DNA from 2 places in the Exiguobacterium sp. EF_C8 genome. Region 2 is predicted to be linked to the other one. Evidence: a T-box and tRNA genes for the amino acid it is inferred to sense, from the RefSeq annotation. Region 2 holds a T-box; the other holds one or more tRNA genes.
What was found. A T-box is a leader RNA that pairs with one kind of tRNA and senses whether it is charged. The one in region 2 lies ahead of ileS (isoleucine--tRNA ligase), so its partner is inferred to be a tRNA-Ile.
Positions count from the first base shown of each region.

Region 1: it has a tRNA-Ile gene. The T-box ahead of ileS (isoleucine--tRNA ligase) is inferred to sense a tRNA for this amino acid. The anticodon was not compared.

Region 1 covers NZ_CM143264.1:913,578-924,268, reverse strand. Annotated here, with positions in the region: gene phoU (phosphate signaling complex protein PhoU) at 1-620, opposite strand, end outside; gene pstB (phosphate ABC transporter ATP-binding protein PstB) at 639-1,415, opposite strand; gene pstA (phosphate ABC transporter permease PstA) at 1,511-2,419, opposite strand; gene pstC (phosphate ABC transporter permease subunit PstC) at 2,421-3,362, opposite strand; gene ACY2IG_RS04740 (PstS family phosphate ABC transporter substrate-binding protein) at 3,452-4,396, opposite strand; gene ACY2IG_RS04735 (peptidoglycan D,D-transpeptidase FtsI family protein) at 4,623-6,695, opposite strand; gene ACY2IG_RS04730 (superoxide dismutase) at 6,829-7,437, opposite strand; gene ACY2IG_RS04725 (alpha-amylase) at 7,531-8,991, opposite strand; tRNA gene ACY2IG_RS04720 (tRNA-Ile) at 9,107-9,180, opposite strand; tRNA gene ACY2IG_RS04715 (tRNA-Met) at 9,192-9,265, opposite strand; gene ACY2IG_RS04710 (Na/Pi cotransporter family protein) at 9,392-10,691, opposite strand, start outside.
Region 2 covers NZ_CM143264.1:1,372,519-1,383,209, forward strand. Annotated here, with positions in the region: gene ACY2IG_RS07205 (SDR family oxidoreductase) at 1-762, shown strand, start outside; gene ACY2IG_RS07210 (putative quinol monooxygenase) at 783-1,076, shown strand; gene ACY2IG_RS07215 (helix-turn-helix transcriptional regulator) at 1,288-1,494, shown strand; gene ACY2IG_RS07220 (hypothetical protein) at 1,496-1,879, shown strand; gene ACY2IG_RS07225 (hypothetical protein) at 1,908-2,180, shown strand; gene ACY2IG_RS07230 (hypothetical protein) at 2,370-3,284, opposite strand; gene ACY2IG_RS07235 (GNAT family N-acetyltransferase) at 3,394-3,945, opposite strand; T-box leader at 4,031-4,276, shown strand; gene ileS (isoleucine--tRNA ligase) at 4,333-7,416, shown strand; gene ACY2IG_RS07245 (SMI1/KNR4 family protein) at 7,427-7,912, shown strand; gene ACY2IG_RS07250 (GNAT family N-acetyltransferase) at 7,928-8,404, shown strand; gene ACY2IG_RS07255 (hypothetical protein) at 8,398-8,634, opposite strand; gene ACY2IG_RS07260 (carbon-nitrogen hydrolase family protein) at 8,694-9,350, opposite strand; gene ACY2IG_RS07265 (VOC family protein) at 9,483-10,169, shown strand; gene ACY2IG_RS07270 (hypothetical protein) at 10,200-10,610, shown strand; gene ACY2IG_RS07275 (NUDIX hydrolase) at 10,631-10,691, shown strand, end outside.

The sequences.
Region 1 (10,691 bases), 460 kb from region 2:
AGATGTTCCCCGACGTTCGTCAAGTGGTCACCCATTCGCTCGATATATCGGCAAATGTTCGTGAATTGCATGACTTCATCGACAACGATCGGTTGCAAGGACATATGACGCATATACTGACGGAGCGCCTTGTATGTCGTCTCATCGATGACATTGTCGAGATCAGACAGTGCTTTTGCTTTTTCGACATCTCCATCACGATATGCAACGATTGCGGTTTCCGTCATATCGAGTAATGTCTCAAACGCTTCCTTCAACAAGGAGATATCGATGACGTATGGAAATGTTTCGACACGAAGGACTGCTTTTGAAATATTTCCTGCATAATCCGCAATCCGCTCGAGATCCGATGAAATCTTCATCGCCGTGATGATCCGTCGTAAATCCGTCGCAACTGGTTGTTGCTTCGCGATTAAGAGGATCGCATCATCGTTGATTTCGAGTTCAAGATCATCGAGTTCATTGTCGTTCGCAATGACACCACGTGCGATATCTTGATCATATTTTTCGAGCGCCTCTGCTGTCGTTGCGATTTGTTGCATCGTTTTTCGTGCTAGTAAAAAGACTTTTTGATCGAGTATTGCAAGGTTTTCTCCAAAAATTGTACGGTTCGCTGCCATTCGTCTCGTCTCCCCTTCTTATCCGAATCGTCCTGAAATGTAATCTTCCGTCCGTTTGTCGGTCGGATTTCCAAAGATCCGGTCTGTTTGATCGAACTCGACGACTTCACCATTCAAGAAGAATGCTGTTTTGTCAGATACACGTGCAGCTTGCTGCATGTTGTGCGTGACGATGATAATTGAGTAGTCCGATTTCAACTCTTGGACGAGTTCTTCTACTTTTAATGTAGAAATCGGGTCCAGTGCCGATGTCGGCTCATCCATCAAAATGACATCCGGCTCGATCGCGAGGCAACGCGCGATACAGAGACGTTGTTGTTGACCACCCGAAAGACCATAGGCATTTTCATTTAAGCGATCTTTGACTTCATCCCAAATCGCTGCTCGGCGTAAACTACGTTCCACGATCTCATCAAGGATTTTTTTGTTTTTAACGCCATGGACACGTGGACCATATGCGATGTTATCGTAAATTGATTTTGGGAATGGATTCGGTTGCTGAAAGACCATTCCGACAGACGTCCGTAATTCTTCAACACCATACTCTTTTTCAAAGATATTACGTCCGTGATACTCAATGACACCATTCGTCCGCACGATCGGAACGAGTTCGACCATCCGGTTCAATGTTTTGATGAATGTCGATTTACCGCATCCTGACGGTCCAATAATTGCCGTAACTTCATTTTTTTTGATATCAAGATTGACATCTTTAAGCGCGTGATCGTCACCGTACCATAAATTTAAATTTTTAACGTTATAGACGCTCTCGCGTGCTACTACTGGTTGGTTCATACGCTCTGCCCCTTCTGTGACGACTGATTTCGTATTCAGCTTCGTATCCATCATCTGTCTTCCTCCTTAAAAGAAATCCCTTCTATCTCGTTCGATTAATAGCGTTTAGAAAATCGGTTCCGGATCCAGATCGCAAGCGAGTTCATCGTCAAGAGAATGACCATCAAGATGATGATTCCTGCTGCTGCAAGACCTTGGAAGTCCGCTTGTGGACGACTTGTCCAGTTATAGATTTGAATCGGTAATGCCGTGAACTCTGAAAAGATCCCTTCTGGCGCACGGGCGATGAAAATGGCAGCTCCGACCATGATCAACGGTGCTGTCTCACCGATCGCTCGGGATACAGCTAAGATGATTCCTGTAATGACTCCCGGAAGTGATGCCGGAAGAACGACTTTGAACGTCGTTTGCCATTTCGATGCACCGAGTGCGAGTGATGCATGGCGCATCGCTTGTGGCACGGCGCGAATTGCTTCTTGAGAAGAAACGATGACGACCGGAAGACTCATCAATGCGAGTGTTAAAGCTCCAGCAATCAACGTCGAACCGAAGCCCATATTACGTACGAAGAACGTTAATCCGAGTAATCCAAAGACGATCGACGGAACACCTGCGAGGTTCGAGATATTGACCTCGATGAACGATGTCATCCGACTCTTTTTTGCATATTCTTCTAAATAAATTGCTGCTCCAACACCAATGATGAAAATCATCGGGATGATCAGGAGCATCAAGAAGATCGATCCCATTAACGCTGGATAGATTCCGGCACGTTCCGCACGACGAGATGGTGCGTTTTGTAGAAATTCAAGTGATAACCACGAAGCACCGTCACGGATGACGCCGAATAGGAGAATACCTAAGACGACGAGACCGAAAAACAGACCGACGAGGAAAATGACTTTCGTTACATTGTTGACGACGAGGCGTTGGCTAATGGATTTCTTAACTGCGACCGGGTCGATGAATTTTTTTGTGACAGGTTGCTTTTCTGGTAAGGCCATCTTAATACTCCTCTCTGAAGCGGCGTGTGATCCAGTTCGCGAGTAAGTTCATCAATAACGTAAAGACGAACAAGAGCGTACCAACCGCATAGATACTGTAATATTCAACTGTTCCAAATCCAGCATCGCCTAAAGCGACCTGAACGATATACGCAGTCATCGTCTGGACCGGCTCGAGTGGATTAACAGCAGCTGTCGGATTCGAACCACCAGCGATCGTCACGATCATCGTCTCACCAATTGCCCGAGACATTCCGAGTACGATTGAAGCAATGATTCCGGACAAGGCAGCGGGAACAACGACTTTTAATGCGACTTCAAGACGTGTCGAACCAAGAGCAAGCGCACCGTCACGAATTTTTTTAGGAACAGAGCTCATCGCATCCTCAGAAATCGAGGCGATCATTGGAATGATCATGATACCGACGACGATCCCCGGACTGAGAGCATTGTAGATTTGAATGCCTGGAATTAATTTAACGAGTAGTGGTGTGACGAACGTCAACGCGAAGAATCCGAAAACGATCGTCGGAACACCAGCTAAGACTTCTAAAATTGGTTTTAAGATACGGCGTGCACGGTCTGACGCATACTCACTTAAATAAATCGCAGACGTGAGGCCGATCGGCACGGCAACTAGCATCGCAATCACGGTAATCTCAAGTGTACCGACGACAAGCGGCCAAATCCCATACTCTGGTTGAGAGTTCAGTGGATACCAACTCGTACTGCCGAAAAATTCCTTGAACGGAACGACTTCAAAGAAATGCTCGGTTTCAATGACTAACGTGAGAATGATGCCGATGGTCGTAACGACCGAGACGAACGCACACAGAAATAAAACGATCGGCATGATGCGTTCCATGACGTTTTTCACACTGAATTTTTGCTGTCGGTTCTGTTGAATCAGCTCGCGAACCGATTTATTGGGTGTTGAATTCATCCTTCTTCGCTCCCTACTCCTTCTTGACATGAGAACGGGACCCAACCGGTACAGACTTCCCCGGTTGGGCCATCCTCATGACTCGATGATTATTTCATTGCATCTTCGATTGCTTTTGTGTTTTCATCGTAACGATCTTGTGGCATTTTGATATAACCGACTTCTTCAGCTAAATCTCCAGCGTTTTCGTTCGTGAATTTCACGAAGTCTGCCACCTGTTTTTTATCGTTCAATGATTTGTTGTTGACGTACGTGTAGATTTCACGTGACAGCGGGTAAGATAAATCCTTGATTGTTTCTGGTGTTGGATCGACAGCATCTTTTCCTTCAGCTGAAAGTGGTACTTCTTTTAACTTATCTTTATTTTCAGCGTAGTAGGCATAACCGAAGTAACCAATCGCACCTTTCGTTCCTTCAACCCCTTTGACGAGTACGTTATCGTCCTCAGACAGTTGAACGTCTTTACGCATGTCTTTCTTCTCAAGTACTTTTTCAGAGAAGAAGTCGAATGTTCCTGAATCTTTCCCTGGGCTGAAGAACTTCAGTGGTTCAGCCGGGTAAGAAGAATCAACATCTTTCCAAGTCTTAACGTTTGGGTCGAGCCAAATCTTTTCGAGTTGATCAAGCGAGAGTTCTTTTACCCATGTATTATCTTTGCTGACTGCAACAGTTAGACCATCATATGCAAGTGAAAGTTTTGTATATTCGATGTTGTTCTTTTTCGCTTCAGCTGCTTCTTCTTCTTTAATTTCACGCGATGCGTTCGAAAGATCCGTTTCACCGACGACGAAGCGTTTGAATCCGCCACCCGTACCAGAGACACCGACTGTGACATTTACGTCAGGTTGTTCCGTTGAATATTCTTCACCGACAGCTTCCATGATCGGGAAGACTGTAGAAGAACCGTCGATTGCGATTTTCCCTTTTAAATCAGATGAACTAGCAGAACCGCCTTTATCGTTACCACATGCTGCCCCCACTACTGCGATTGATGCTACCGTTGTAATGAGTGCTGTTTTTTTCATCCAAGACATGATTAATTTTCCTCCTCGAAAGTATGTCGCTGACGATGCTACGACTTTTTATCCGTTTTCCTTACAAGACTTATACTACGGATGAACTATTAAAACGAAATGAATCCAACGTAAAAGAATTGTAAAGGCGTGTTTTTTAGTGTTTACAATTCGAAATCCATTACAAAAAAAGGTCAATACAAACAAAAAAAACGAGAGTGATTGCTCACCCTCGCTTAGTTTCTAGTTAATTTGGCTTAGTCTGCCACGGTACGTCCTTTACGTTGAAGTACGCTTTGACAAGATCATGACCGATTTTCGAGTTGACAGTCTCTTGTTCCATATAAGGAAGGAACACGGCCCACGCCATCTCTGGATTGTCATACGGTGCCCAACCGACAAGATTCGAGTTCAATGAACGAACCGGTTGCCCGCTTCCGTCACGTAAGGCGATTCCGTCATCCCCATAGACGCTGACCTGTGCAGTACCTGTTTTTGCTGCAGCATCGATTCCAGTTTGTGCGATAACTTTGGCTGTACCACGCTCACCTTTTACAACACGGTGCAACCCTTCCCGGACATGATCAATATTATCTTGACTGACTTCAATCCGGTTCAGATAATTCGTTTTAAAGCTGTAATCGACTTTTTTCGTACCCTTTTCAATCGAGTTCGACGCCAATACTTCTTTTAAGAAGTGAGGCTGAACTCGATAACCACCGTTCGCAAGTGTTGAAATGTACTGCGCGACTTGAAGCGGCGTAAAGGCATCGTACTGACCAATGACTCGGTCCATCAACAACGTGACACGGTCTGGCGTCCCTTGAACACCTTTTGCTTCGTAAGGCAAATCAACACCTGTCGTCACCCCAAGACCGAACTGACTATAGTAATTCTGCATGATGGCAGCTGCTCCATCCACGCTCGCACCAGCAATCCCATTGCTCGGATATTTCGCCATCCGCATCGCAATGTTAAACATATAGACGTTCGACGAGCGCTCAAGCGCCGTTAAATCCGTAATCGGTCCCATGTTAACATATGATCCTTTTTTTGTACCTCCGATTGTGATCGGCGCATCGTTGATGACTTCGTTTTGACGAATGACACCTTCCTGTAGTCCCATCGCAACTGTCGCACCCTTGATCGTTGAACCGATTTGAAGAGACGTCAAGACATTATTAATCGCTACATCCGTGAACTTCCCAGTCGAAGGATCAAGCTTTTGACCTGACATCGCTAAAATCTCACCAGTTTGTGGATTCATGACGACGGCATATCCTTCTTTTAAATAACGACTACCCATGCCACGACCCATTTTGATCGCTTGTTGCATGATTTGATCTACTTTTTTATTGTATTCCGCATCAACGGTTAGAACGAGGTCCTTCCCGGACTCGCCTTCTTCACGTTTTGGATCACCGACCGGTTCTCCATTAAACGTTTCGTACACATCGTATGCCGGTTTCCCGCGCAGAAGATCTTCGTACTGTTGCTCAAGGAACGAAGTCCCGACACGATCATTCAAACTATATCCTTTTGCTTTGAACTCCGCTTGTTGTTCTGCCGGAATCTTCGAGTACTTTCCGAAGATGTTTCGAAGTGTTCCTTCATACGGATAAGAGCGTTCGTAAAACGGTTCAACCGATACACCTTTCAAATCTTCTAAATTTTCATCGATGATTGCCATCTCTTTTGCAGACGCACCGAGCTTGACGAGTTGTGGATCAAGCGCATAACCGACTTCCATGTTATGTTTGATCGCAATGACTTCCATCGTCTTATCATCGTAATCAATATCTTTTTTCGTGATCGCATCCAGGCGGATTTGATCTTGTTCCGCAATCGAAAGCTTACTTTGTGCTTCCGTTGAAGGATACTTCTTTTTCACTGCTGCTTGGTAACGACGATCCGACTCTTCCGTGTTCGTCGCGACCCAAAAATCCTTGATGTCACGTTCCGTGACTTTCCAGTCTTTTTTAGGCAGATCAATGATTGCTGCGAGACGCTGCGCGATTTCAATACGTTCATCTACTTTCGTCGATTGTGCGCGACGATATACAATGGAGTATTTAGAAATTGTATCGACAAGTAGACGACCATCCCGGTCATAAATCTTACCGCGTGGTACTTCATACTTTGATGCAGTCATCTCCGTTTTTTGGACTTCCCGCGAAATTTTTTCACCATTGACGATTTGAACGACTCCTAGACGGAAAATCAAAATCGCAAACAATAAAAAAACGACGAAGAACATTAAATTCAGACGAAGCGGCAGATGATTACGCCGTCTTCCTCGTACGGTGATTCGTTTAGCCATGGCGTACTCCCCTATCGTTCAAAAGTCATCTTGTTTCATTATATAGAAGGAAACTTTCCATAACAACCTATCCCATGATTTTCCGCATTAAAAAAAGCGTATCGTTCACAATTGAACGATACGCTTCTTTCCATTACTTCGCGTCAGCGTAAAGCTTCGCTACGTGGTCCCAATCAACGACGTTGAAGAATGCATTGATGTAATCCGGACGACGGTTTTGATAGTTGAGATAGTATGCATGTTCCCAAACATCAAGACCAAGGATTGGCGTTTTGCCTTCCATGACTGGTGTATCTTGGTTTGGAGTCGAAACGACTGCCAATTTCCCACCGTCAACGATCAACCAAGCCCAGCCAGAACCGAAACGAGTTGTTGCTGCTTTTGCGAACGCATCTTTGAATGCATCAAATGATCCGAATGCTTCGTCGATTGCTGTTGCAAGTTCCCCTGTTGGAGCAGCGCCATCGTTCTTCTTCAACAATTTCCAGAAGAATGAGTGGTTCCAGTGACCGCCACCGTTGTTACGGACTGCAGTTTGAATGTTTGCTGGGAGAGCATCCAAGTTTTGAAGAAGTTCTTCAAGTGACTTTCCTTCATGTTCTGTACCCTCAAGCGCCGTATTCACGTTCGTGACATACGTGTTGTGGTGTTTCGTGTGGTGAATCTCCATCGTACGAGCATCGATATGTGGCTCAAGCGCATCATAAGCGTAGCCGAGTTCTGGTAATTCAAATTTTGACATGTTCATGTCCCCCTTTGTGCTATTTTCGAAAACTTCAATACCCTTTAAGACTAGCAAAAGTACCTGTGTTGACGCAAGTCAAGACCCTCGGATTTACTCGACTTCTCGCGGAGCAAAAACAGAGACGCCTCCGCCCGGAACCGGGAAGACACCAAATCCTTCTTCGTCAATCACGACTGGATGATCTTGATGGTTTGTATAGTCGAACCATTCTTGACCCGCACGCTCTTCACCGACGAACATGCGTTTCTCGCACATGTCGGCGTTCGAAAGCAACACGGCACAACCTGAGTTCTCGATTTCATCGACACCAAGACGAACCCAGCCTACACAGTGCGGGTCATCAAGATAATCCTGTTGTTCTCCGTATGCTTTATGATAGCGCGTATAGAGCAGGGCATTGATCATCTCTTTTTTTCCTTCGACAGGGGTCGGTCCTTGGACGCCATAGTAATCCCCGTAAAAGACACATGGATATCCGTCCTTACGTAACAAGATCGATGCATAGGCATGTTGCTTGAACCAGTCATCCACCCATGATTCTAGCGACTCGCCAGGCTGTGAATCGTGATTGTCGACGAACGTCACGGCATTCGTCGGATGCGACTCGACGAGCGTATCCGCAAACAATGTCGTTAAATCAAATTTTTCTCCCTGCTTGGAAGCTTCATGGAATTTATAATGAAGCGGAACATCAAACAAATCAATCGTGTAGTCGACACTGTCTAGGAAATGACGGCAATCGTCGAGATCTGACTTCCAAAACTCGCCGACCATGTAAAAATCGCCTTCGCTGCTTTCCATCATCGATTTCGCGAATTCACGGACAAATTCATAGTTGATATGCTTGATTGCATCAAGACGGAAGCCTTGGCAATCGATCGTGTCCTTGAACCAGTGTCCCCAACGGATCATTTCTTCCCGTACCGTCGGATGATTGTAGTCGATGTTTGCAAACATGAGGTAATCATAATTGCCGAACTCATCATCTACTTGGTTGTTCCAATCTTTATTATTTCCGGAAATCTTAAAGATCCCTGTTTTTTCTTCGCGCGCGTCAAAATCCGTTCCATTGAAGAATTCGTGTGTCCAGACGAAATCCGAATACTTTCCATTACGACCTGGGAAAGTAAACTTCGTCCACGCATCGATTTCAAACTCTTCTGAAATTTCTTTCGATCGGTCTTCTGGATTGACTTCCACTACTTTAATCGTTTCGAGTTCGTCTGCTGCAGCTTTATGGTTCATGACAACATCCGCATAAACAGCGATATCGTTCTCATGGGCAACTTCGATTGCTTCGACCAGTTCATCCTTTGTGCCATATTTCGTCCGGACCGTTCCTTTTTGATCGAACTCGCCTAAGTCATAGACATCATAGATGCCGTATCCTGTATCTTCATCCGACTGACCTTTCGATGCTGGTGGAATCCACACGGACGTGATGCCAGCAGCACGCAATTCAGGCGCTCGTTCTTTCAAACGTTGCCAGTGCTTTCCATCATTCTCTACATGCCACTCGAAAAACTGCATCATCGTATGGTTACGTTCCATCTCTCTTCGCTCTCCCTTAGTTACTATAGTATGAATATTATTACAATACCTTTACTATTCCCCGAGCGAACAAAAATAAACGCTTCCCGTTTGCAACGAGAAGCGTTCAACCAAATGGACCCTGCAGGACTCGAACCTGCGACCGGACGGTTATGAGCCGTCAGCTCTAACCAGCTGAGCTAAGGGTCCTTAAGTAATAGTAGCGGCGGAGGGAGTCGAACCCACGACCTCACGGGTATGAACCGTACGCTCTAGCCAGCTGAGCTACACCGCCATGATGTATGTTTCTTACTCTTATTAGATTACGAGATGTGACGAAACTTGTCAATATGCTATTTCAAAAAAATAAACAGCTGATTTCATTTTTTTCGAAATCAGCTGTTTTAAAATAAGTCTACGCTTAGTTCATTAATGCTGTCCGCTGTTCAAGGACGAGATCCGTGATGTTCACAGCGTGATCGCCGATTCGTTCAAGGTTTGAAAGTAAGTCGACGAAGATCATTCCCGCTTGTCCTGTACATTCACCAGCATTCACGCGAAGTACATGCTGTTTACGGAATGAACGTTCGAATGCATCAAGTTTCCCTTCAAGTTCAAGAACTTTTCGTGCCCGCGTGACATCGTCTTCTTCGACGGCGCGAATCGCACAAGCGACGATTTCTTGTGTCAGGACATACATCTCATCAAGCTCTCGCTTCGCAGATGTGGTGAACTGAATCCGGTTGACGATCTGGAAGTCGATTAATTCAACGATATTCTCAACATGATCACCAATCCGCTCAAAGTCATTGACGGCGTGCATCAATAACGAATGATCGTTTGATTCACGTTCTGATAAATCATGTGCTGCTATTTTAACAAGATAACTCGTCACTTCTGTATTCAGGTAGTTGATCGCATATTCAATCTGCTCGGATTCTGAAACATCTTTTTTATCATGCGATTGCGTGTAACGGTGTGCTTTTGCAAGTGCGTCTTTTGAGAATTCACCCATACGCAAAACTTCAAGTTTCGCTTGGTTTAAGGCAAGCGCAGAAGATTGATTTAAGATGTTTTGATCGAGATGACGCGGTTTTGAATCGATCGTCGTATCCGTACCTGGTACGATTTTTTGAACGAGCCATGCGATTTGTGCGATGAACCAACATTGAATCAATGTGTTGACGACATTGAACGTTCCGTGTGCAAAAGCAATTTGCATTTTCGGTTCTAAACCAAGCGCGTCTGTAATCCATGCGATGAAGCTTGAGAACACTGGTAATGCGATCAAGAACAAAATTGTTCCGATGATATTGAAGATGACGTGTGCGGCGGCTGTCCGTTTGGCTGCGATCGACGCACCAAGTGCTGCAAGTACTGCCGTAATCGTTGTTCCAATGTTATCACCGAACAAGACCGGTAGTGCCGCTTTGATATCGATCATGTCACCAGCATACAACTCCTGTAAGATACCAATCGTCGCAGATGACGACTGAACAAGAACTGTAAAGATAGTTCCGACGAATACACCAAGCAATGGGTTATCCGACATCGAGACAGTCAACTCTCGGAACCAGGCACTTGATTCGAGCGGAGCCATCCCGTCCCCCATCAATGTGAGACCGTAAAACAATGCACCGAAACCAAAGAAAATCTGTCCGATATACTGAACACGTTCTTTATTGAAGAAGAAGATCAAGAAAGCACCAATGGCGATTGCC
Region 2 (10,691 bases):
AAAGGAAACAATAAATTACTCAACAAAAAAATCTTAATTACAGGCGGAGATTCAGGTATCGGTCGAGCCGTTGCCATTGCTTATGCGCGGGAAGGGGCAGATCTGGTCCTTTCATACTTACCTGAAGAGCAAGCAGATGCTGAAGAAGTAAAAGCACTAGTAGAACAAGCAGGGCGTACAGCGCATTTAATTCCGGGTGATCTATCCGATGAAGCGTACTGCGTTCAACTCGTCCAAGAAGCACATCAATGCCTAGGAGGATTAGATTCGCTGACATTAATTGCAGGGACACAGAATCCTGTAGAGCATATTTCAAATCTTGAGACAAAACAACTTAAAAGAACATTCGAAGTCAATGTATTCTCTGCATTTTGGATGGTGAAGGCAGCAGTTCCATTGTTGAAGCCTGGATCGACAATCATAACGACTACATCGGTTCAAGCTTATCATCCAAGTGAAATATTGCTTGACTACGCATCGACTAAATTTGCTTTAAATGGCTTTACGCGAGGTCTTGCGAAACAATTAGCACCGAGCGGCATACGTGTCAATGGTATTGCACCTGGTCCCATTTGGACGCCACTTCAGTTCACAGGAGGATTACTGCCGGATCAGATGCAGGATTTCGGAAAAGACACGCCACTCGGGCGTTGTGGTCAGCCTGCTGAACTCGCAAGTACTTATGTGCTACTTGCCTCAGACGAAGCAAGTTACATCACAGCACAAATTTATGGAGTCACTGGTGGGATTGAATTAGCTTGATGGAGTGAGGAGGAAGTGGCATGGATCAGTTTGGTGTTCTGACACATTATAAATGCACAGTAAATGATCAGGAAGCTTTATTTCAAGTATTGAATGAGCTACAACAACTTGTCTTGGAACAATCCGAATGTATTTTATATACGATTAATGTGTCAGATAAACAATCGGAGACGATTTTCACATACGAAATTTGGAGTTCCGCAGCTGCGTATCAAAACTCGCTCTCGCATGAGCTACAAAAATTCGTTCCGCTTGCTCCTAGTCTACCGGTAGTCGTAGTAGAAGAAACAAATACTTTTCGAGTTCATATGTAAGAACATTTTAGTTACTCTCCATGTCAGACGATCAATCCTGAACGATAAAAAGAAATTTCAAGCAACTTGAGATAAAGATCAAAGCACTTTCTGATGAACAGAGAGTGCTTTTTCATATTAAATTTGAATCTGAAATGTCAATAGTTTTTGACATGATGAGAGAAGTTCATTACAGTGGAGATGTAAAAAGAATTTGACACGTCGTGGAGGAATGAACGTGAGAAACCACATCAAGGAGCGACGTCTAGCAGCAAAATTATCGCAACAAGAACTGGCTGACCGCTGTCAGGTCAGTCGCCAGACGATCAATGCGATTGAAAACAACAAGTATGATCCGACTTTACAATTAGCATTTAATATCGCCAAAGTCTTACGAACACAAGTCGATCATCTGTTCATTTCAAAACAGGAGGAATGAGATGTCTAAGAAAAAAACAGTTCTATTTTTAGTATCGCTCGTGACGATAGCGAGCCTTACCGTCATCAGTATGATCTTTGAAAACAATGTAACATTCTTCTCGATCGTTCAATTGGCAATTCTGTTGATCATGTTCTTCTCGTATTTTACGTGGGCACGGTCAGGAAAGGACGAGCGTCCGGTACCAGATGATGAGCTCGGCAAAAAGATTACGACGGAGAGTGGACTTATTAGCTATAAAATCCTGATTGTCCTGATTTTTGGATGTATCTGTCTCGATTACTTTTTACATAAATCAGCGAATCTGTTATTGATCGTCTTATTCGCGATCGCGTTAGTTACACTACCAATCATCGAGTACATCAAAGCACGATCTTATCGATGAAGCTATTTAAAACGTAAAGGAGTAAAGCATGGACGAACGACAGTATCGGCTTACAAAACATATCATCAATACGGATTTTGATAAGGCGTATGAAATCGTACGGAATTTGAGCGAAGAAGAACTAGAGGAACTGATGCTTGATATCGGATCAAGGACGATGAACTTGACCGTCTATTCTTTCATGATCTATTTGTTGCAACTAAATGAGACGAGTAGCTTTCATTCCGTGACTTCACTTCTAATGGCATTTTCGTTGTGTCATATGGAAGGTGCCTACACAATCAGCTTGCATCATGCGTGAAAAGCAATTAAGCTCGCACCGCAAGATGTTACTTATTATGAATTTATCCTGTTTTTTGAAGGCAATCCCTATGTCTTTCTGTCTAAAGAAGAAATAACTGATACCCACAAACGGATCAAAGGATTGCATAAATGATGAAAAAAATACCTAGATGAGATGACTAATAATCTCTTCTAGGTATTTTTTTTATTATTTTGTCAGTACTGGTGAAATCAATGTAGTAACTGTATTGTTTCCTTCTGCAGTTACACGAAGATTTGTCACACCCGTCACATCAACATCAAAGTCGATTGGGTCATCGCCATATACAACATCATAGCGACCAAGTTCTTTTCCGTTATTGTCGGAGAATACAAGTGTCATTTTGTCATCTGGATAAGCATGACTTAAGTGGCTAGAACTTTTTGTTAGTGCTTGTTCAGTCAATAATGACACTTTCCCAGTTAGTTTTTTATACTTTTGGTCCAAGCTGAATGTAGCATATTCGTCATTATAGAAACCCGATAAAATAACATTTTGATTGTTCAGTTTACCATTTACTAAAATGGATTGATTTTTTTCAATCGATTCAAACGATGAAGAGGCGATATGAATCGATGAAAGCGATGTACCTGAAAGTGGTGTTCCGACTTCATATGCAGTAGATGTCTCGATTAGAGGTAATCCTGAAAGGTCTGCTAATAATTGTAATGGTACATATGGTGTCTTACCGAGCATCAACAAGCTTTCTGTATTTTTGTACTTACCAGTTACGACTGATCCATCTGTGACAAGTGATTTCGAAGATGTGAGAAGACGATATCCAGTCGAAAGTTCTTTAACTTTCTTCTTGTTCCCTTCGTTCTCAATTTGAAGATTCTTGTACTTAGTATCTAGTGATTTATAAGATTTTGAAAGACTCGTGTGTTGTCCTTGTAACGTCTTATAGGCATTTTCCGACTTCTTTGTTTTTTTCTTTTCGTCGGCTAGTTGTTTTTGAAGTGCTGCTTTTTCCTTTTTCAGTTTAGCGACTTCTTTTGAACTTGAACTTGCTTCAACGATTGATGTCTGCATGACACCGAATGCTAATGATGATACAAGACCTGCTGCGATCCATTTCTTCAAGATAGTTCCCCCTTAAATGTCAAAAATGATTTCTTACACTTAACAGTATATTCCAATAACGTCTTTTTGGATTTCAATCATTTTGAAATGAAGGAAATGATTTTATAGATTAAAATTGAAGCCAATCACTCCGCAATAACGAGTACATATACAAATCATCAAACTGACCGCGTGTTTTCTCATATTGACGAAGCAACCCTTCACGCTGAAAACCGAGTCGTTCAAGCAATCGTTGCGAAGTGGCATTCTCGGGTAAAACGAGTGCTTCGATCCGGTTGAGCGAAAGTTCCTTAAAACCATATTCGATGACCGCAAGCGCTGCTTCCTTCGCGATGCCTTGTCCCTGATAGGCAGGGTTCAACTCAAACCCGATTTCAGCCCGCTGATGGCGTTCCGATTGATTTAAGAAACCGCAACTACCGATGATGACATCGTCTTCTGATAAAGCGATCCCAAAACGGATGCCAGTACCCTCACGACGAATCGAAGCATACCAATCAATCTCTTCGAGAGCGTCAGCTTCCGATTGGAACGGAGCGAGTCCCATCTGTTTGACGACGTGTTCGTCTGATAAATAAGCGAGGACACTCGTAGCATCTGTGGGTAACACTTCGCGTAAAGCGAGACGGTTCGTTTTAAGCGTTGGGAAAGTATGTACCATTCAAAAAAACTCCTTTTCAAGAAAATGTAAAAAAGTGTTGTTTAACATTTAAGGCATATGGTAAGATTCTCCACAACAAGAGCATATCATTTCGTTGACGAGAAAGAGTAATGATTGTTTCTCTGCCTTACAGAAAACCGGGATTGCTGAGAACCGGTAGCCAGATCAATCATGAAGATCCTCTCTGAGAAGTCACGCTGAACCATTCAGTAAGTGTGACCGGGTGTCCACCGTTACATGGAATGCGCATGATAGTGTGCAACTAAGTGCTGTCGAGAACAAGCATTCTCGACGGAATATGGGTGGTATCGCGGTGAAGTCCGTCCCTGTCAAAGGGGGCGGACTTTTTTGTATTCTTTTAGTTACCGACAAAGGAGCGAACAAGAGATGACGTCACAAAACCAAGCAGAAACCGTACAACAACGTGAGGAGCGTGTTCGAAACAGATGGAAACGAGACCAGGTCTTCGCACGATCGGTTGAGCAACGCACGGAAGCAGAATTCGTATTCTACGAAGGACCGCCGACCGCGAACGGCTTACCCCACGTCGGTCATGCACTCGGACGAACCGTCAAGGATACCGTCGCCCGCTATAAGACGATGCAAGGATTCCGGGTCGAACGAAAAGCCGGCTGGGATACACATGGACTACCGGTCGAACTCGGGGTTGAGAAACAACTCGGCATCTCCGGCAAACAAGCGATCGAAGACTATGGTGTCGAAGCATTCATCGCACGCTGTAAGGAAAGTGTCTTCTCCTATGAAACACAGTGGCGTGCCTTCACGGAAAAACTCGGCTACTGGGTCGACATGGATGACCCTTACGTGACGATGGAGGACGAGTATATCGAAAGCGTCTGGCATATCCTTGGGACGATCCATGACAAAGGCTGGTTGACGAAAGGACATCGTGTATCGCCGTATTGTCCGAGCTGTCAGACGTCACTCAGTTCCCATGAAGTCGCGCAAGGCTATCAGGACGTGACGGACTTATCGGCGACGGTCAAACTTCCGATCGTCGACATGGAGCAGACATTTCTGCTTGCGTGGACGACGACACCTTGGACGTTACCGGCAAACGTCGCGGTGGCGGTTCATCCGGAATTGACGTACGTCACGGTAGCGTTTGAAGGAGAGCGATACATTGTCGCTAAAGCGTTAGTCGCTGAACTGTTCTCGGAATCCGTCGAGGTCGTATCCGAACAGCTCGGTGCGGAACTCGTCGGTTTGCGTTATGAACCACCGTTTGATTTCGTGACGCCAGAGAACGGTCATACGGTTGTCGGGGCGTCCTTCGTCCAAGCAACGAGCGGAACCGGACTTGTCCATCTTGCTCCAGCGTACGGGGAAGAAGATTACCGGGTCGTCCGGGAAAACGGACTGTCATTCGTTAATGTCGTCGACGCTGCTGGGTGTTACACGGATGCCGTTCCACCACTCGTTGGTCGATTCGTCAAAGAGTCAGACGTCGCAATCATCCAGCTGCTCGCTGAACGGGGACGCTTGTTTGCGAAAAAACGCTATACGCACAGCTATCCGCATTGTTGGCGATGTGACTCACCACTGCTCTATTACGCACAAGACAACTGGTTTATCGAGACGACGACCGTCAAGGAACAACTCCTTGCGAACAATGCATCTGTGACGTGGTATCCCGATCACGTCAAGGAAGGGCGGTTCGGAAAGTTCCTTGATCAACTCGTCGACTGGAACATCAGTCGCAATCGCTACTGGGGCACCCCACTGAACGTCTGGGAATGTGACACGTGCGATACGATATTCGTTCCAAAAAACAAAGTAGATTTATTACGCCGGACGACAACACCGACAGAGTCGGTCGAGTTGCATAAACCGTACGTCGATGCATTATCGGTCTCGTGTCCGACGTGTCAGGGAAAGATGCACCGGACACCAGAAGTGATCGATGTCTGGTTTGATAGCGGAGCGATGCCGTTCGCGCAACAGCATTACCCGTCGCGGACGCAGACACTTAACCGGTATCCAGCCGATGTCGTCATCGAAGGCATCGATCAGACGCGCGGCTGGTTCTATAGTCTGCAGGCAATCTCAACGCTTTTTACCGGCCAATCTGCCTATAAACGGGTCCTCGCGCTCGGTCACGTCCTCGATGAGAACGGACAAAAGATGTCGAAGAGTCGTGGTAATGCCCTCGATCCGGTGGCATTGATCGAGACGTATGGTGCTGATAGCTTGCGCTGGGCACTACTCGTCGACAGCAGTCCGTGGAGTGCAAAACGGTTTGCCGAGCGGATCGTCCAGGAAGCGAAATCAAAACTAGTCGATACGCTGGATCACGCCGTCCAGTTTTATCTAACGTATGCTGAGCTAGATGAATTCGATAGATCACGTCCACAGAAACCGACGCGTCTAGACGAATGGCTACTCTCGCGTGTCCATCAGACGACGCAAGACGTGACGGATGCGATAGACGATTATCAATTGACTCAAGCAGCGCGGAGTCTTGCGCAACTCGTCGATGAGATTAGCAATTGGTACATCCGTCGTTCACGGGAACGGTTCTGGCAAGTCGACTGGACGGAAGAAAAACAAGCCGCGTACGCGACGCTTCACGTTGCACTCTCGACGACGGCACGACTACTCGCTCCGTTCACGCCGTATCTTGCCGATGATGTCTATCAGCGATTGACGGGAATGAGCGTTCATGTAGCGGATTATCCGGTTGCCGATCCATCGATGATCCAATCTACTCTGGAATACGAGATGACACAAGTCGTCACTGTCGTTGAGCTAGGACGACAAGTGCGAAATACACATGCCTTAAAGGTCAAACAACCGCTTGCAAGTCTAACCGTCCAATCGAGCGACACCTTCAAGTGGTCGGACTATCTGGCGCTCATCAAAGAAGAGCTGAATGTAAAAGACGTACAGTTCTTAACAACGACAGGAGACACAACGAAGTTTCGCCTTAAACTGAACTTCCGCGAAGCCGGAGCAAAATTTGCGCAACAGGCGAACGCGATCCATCAATGGTTACAACTACTGCCGGATCAGGAGACGATGAACTTGCTAGAAACGGGCAGCGTATCGTATCAGACAGCACTAGGACATGAAGTAGAGGTAAGTTTAACCGATGTCATCGTCGAACCAATCGTCAAGACGGGTTTTGCTGCCGCGACGGGTGGTGGACTCACAGTGACGCTTGATACGCGGATCACGGAAGCACTGGAGCAGGAACGCTGGATACGGGAGCTCATCCGCTATATCCAGTCTGAACGAAAGGCACAAGCGTTATCGCGTGACGCACGAATCGATCTCGTCTTGTCGGTCGATGCGACGTTCCGACCGATCGTCGAGACGTTTGAGCCTTTGTTATTCAAACATCTTGCCTTATCCTCCATGCGAACTGAATCGCTACAGGGAGCAGGAGATATCCAGCTAGGCGGACACGATGTCAGTGTTTCGTTCGCATCAACGAAAGAATACTGTTAAGGAGAAGATCATGATTGCATTAGAAACATTAAAAGGTCGCCTCGTCGACAGTTTGTTAGAGGTTCAAAAAGAAGACGGATATGTTGCCCGAGAACGTTTCATCTTTAACCAAGGAGCGACGGACGAACAGTTAGCGCAATTACCTGAGTGGACGGCAGACGACTATAAGACGTTCTTACGTCTACATAACGGGGCTAAGCTCTTTCAGCACGAAACGTTATCCTATAATGATGGATTTGAACTCTTTTCGATCGAGGATTGTCTGACGTATAGCAAGATTTGGGAATGCCCCGAAAACTTCCTAGCAATCGGTGCAGGACCAGACGGGGAGTGGATCGTCTATGAGATGAATCGACCGGAAGGAAATCGGATTTGGAGTGGGGAATTTCTTAATTTCGAGGAGTGGGAAGAAGACGCGATGCCGTTCGGCTTCGAGCGATGGCTTGTTTACTTGATCGTCGCGCAAGGTACACAATTTTGGAATTGGTTCCGTTAAGAGAGGACGAGTACATTGGATATTCAATTAAAGACAGCGTCTCTTGCAGACGCTCCGAAGCTTCACAAGCTCCAAATCAAGGCTTTTTCAGAGACACTCGAGCGGTATCAAGATTTTGCGACGAATCCGGCGAACGAATCGATCGATCGTATCATTCACCGGATCACACATCCAAGCAGTACGTTCCATCAAATCATCGTCGACGATGTCGTCGTCGGCGGGATTTGTGTCGTTGCGAAAGCGCCAAGTCGCTACGCGATCAGTCCGATGTTCTTAGATCCAGGTCGTCAAGGTGAAGGGATTGCACAACGCGCATTACAACTCGTTGAATCAGCGTATCCGACTGCTGCGGCATGGGAACTGCGAACGATTCGCGAAGAGACGCGCAATTGTTATTTCTATGAGAAGATGGGTTACCGATTGACCGGTGTCAGTCAACCGCTCAATGAACGAGCGACACTCGTTTCCTATCAAAAATCGGTGTCTCAGTGAGCTTGTTTTGTCGGAAGGAAGAACCACCACAGATTCGTCACCAAAGCAGAGAGAACGGCAAAATTAAAGAGATAAAGGCAAAAGAAGAAGACGAACTCGCCGATGTCTTCTAAGCTAGCTAACGGATTATCGATCAAGTACGATTCGTGACTGACCCCGAAGATGAATAAAGGAAAGAAGACATAAAAATATCGTTTCCAAAAGAACGAAGCACGACCTGTTTGGAACATATGAGCACCTCCTGAAGGGAATGGCACGCTTCTTCTGACGGGAAGAAGCGTGTGTTCATTTACGATAAAGACGGTGTACCGACAATCTCGACGTGCCGCGTGACCGTATCAAACAAGCGTGTCCGCGTATCGTTATGAGACAACAGTAATGGCTCACCGGTCTCGTCATAGACGAACGCAATCGGAATCGAAAAACCACAGTTACGGTACGAACCATCGGCATGACTCGTCCCGATCATGAGCGCTTGTTGCGCCTGACTGATGATACGCGCTTCACCAGACCACTCGGCATACTGTTCTTCACTAAACATGCCGACACCGATTGGATTGAAGATGAGATCAAGTCCGGATTCCTCGCTTAGTCCGTCTTTTCCTAAAAAGATTTCGCGGCAAAGGACGTACCCGTAACGTAACGCACCATCGTTTGCTGTTGAAGGCGTATAAAGCGGTCCAGCATCTGGTGTTTTTGCGCGATCAAGAAGAATCTTCCCGGTCGCATCGATGATGACAGCGCGATCGAGATTCGCTTCATCCTTGTAACCCGTGACGACGACTGTCTCGAACTGCTTGGCAAGGTGTTGCACGCGATCGAGTTCTGCGATCGTGCAGTATCCTTCTGGATAGACGATCAGATCAACTTCAGGATAAGCGGCAGTCTCACGTTCGAATTGTGCGAGCCCAGTCTCGCGTTTCGGTTGAGCAATTAATAATTTCATCCAAACATCCTCTCAGGTATAAAAATATCTGAAAAATCAGACTTTTATATCGTCACGATTTTACCATTAGTGGTAAAATAAAGCATATCACTTTTTGATAAATTTTACTGCAAGTGAAGGAAGGTTAATGGTATGAACATTTCGAAAACCATTCTTGTAACACGCCATCTGCAGACAATGAAAGATTTTTACTTAAAACAGATCGGTTTCCCGCTCGTCTCGGAAACGATTGATTCGTTTACGATGCAAATCGGCACGGATCAACTGACATATCGACAGACGGACGATGTCGATACACAATACCATATAGCGTTCAACATTTCAGAGAACGTCTTCGAAGAAGGGAAAGCGTGGCTTGTAGAACGGACACCACTTTTGATCGAAGACGGACAGGACGAGATTTATTTTAATTTCACAGATTCGCATTCCTGCTATTTTTATGATTCAGATGAAAATGTCTTGGAATTGATCGCGCGGCATCAAATCAATCCATCTAAAGCGGAACTGACGTTTGATGTATCCGATATCCTCGGAATCGGCGAGATGAGTCTGACGGTGAAAGATGTGCTTGAAGTGGGTGAACAGCTAGCGGAGATTGGTGTTCTCGAGCGACGGGAACGTCCACTAAACGGTGCGTCACTCAACTTCCTCGGACCAGTCGCGAATGGAACGCATATCTTGCTCGTCCCAGAAGGTCGGACATGGTTGTTCTCACCGAAGACGGCGAAGGTCAGTCCGATCGAGATGGAACTTGACGGCAGACATCGGGTCCGGCTTGACGCAGCAGGTGTATGGCATCAAAGTACTGTTTCTTCATAATTCATTATTCTAAAAAGTGAGGGAAGTAAGATGAACAAAGCGGTGAATGCGAGTATCGCGTTCGGATTATTATTGTTCGTGTGTGGTTTCTTTTTTCTATTTGGCTATTTGACCCGGTCAATGCCGATTCAGCAAGGTGGTGACCCGGTCATCTTACCAGTCGCAGCACTTCTCGTTCTCCTACCGTTCGTCATCCGTGAAGGCATGCGCGTCTTGACGCATGTCGCGTTGACACGTCGACAGGTCGGAGTACTCATCTTACTTGCAATCAGTGGAATCATACTTAGTAGTTGGATTGAGGTGCAACAGAATGTTGCCGTTATCGATTTCCGTTCCCTCTTTACGATTCATACGTACGTACTCTTTGTTTCGGGCATCATCTTGTTGTGTCTCCTATTGACGGGGCTCAAACGGATGCGCGTCCGAACGAAAGTGATTTAAATGGAAAAGGACTGAATGACATGGGATATATCACAGAATTACGCAAACTCGTCGGCACACGACCGCTCGTCATGGCAGGAG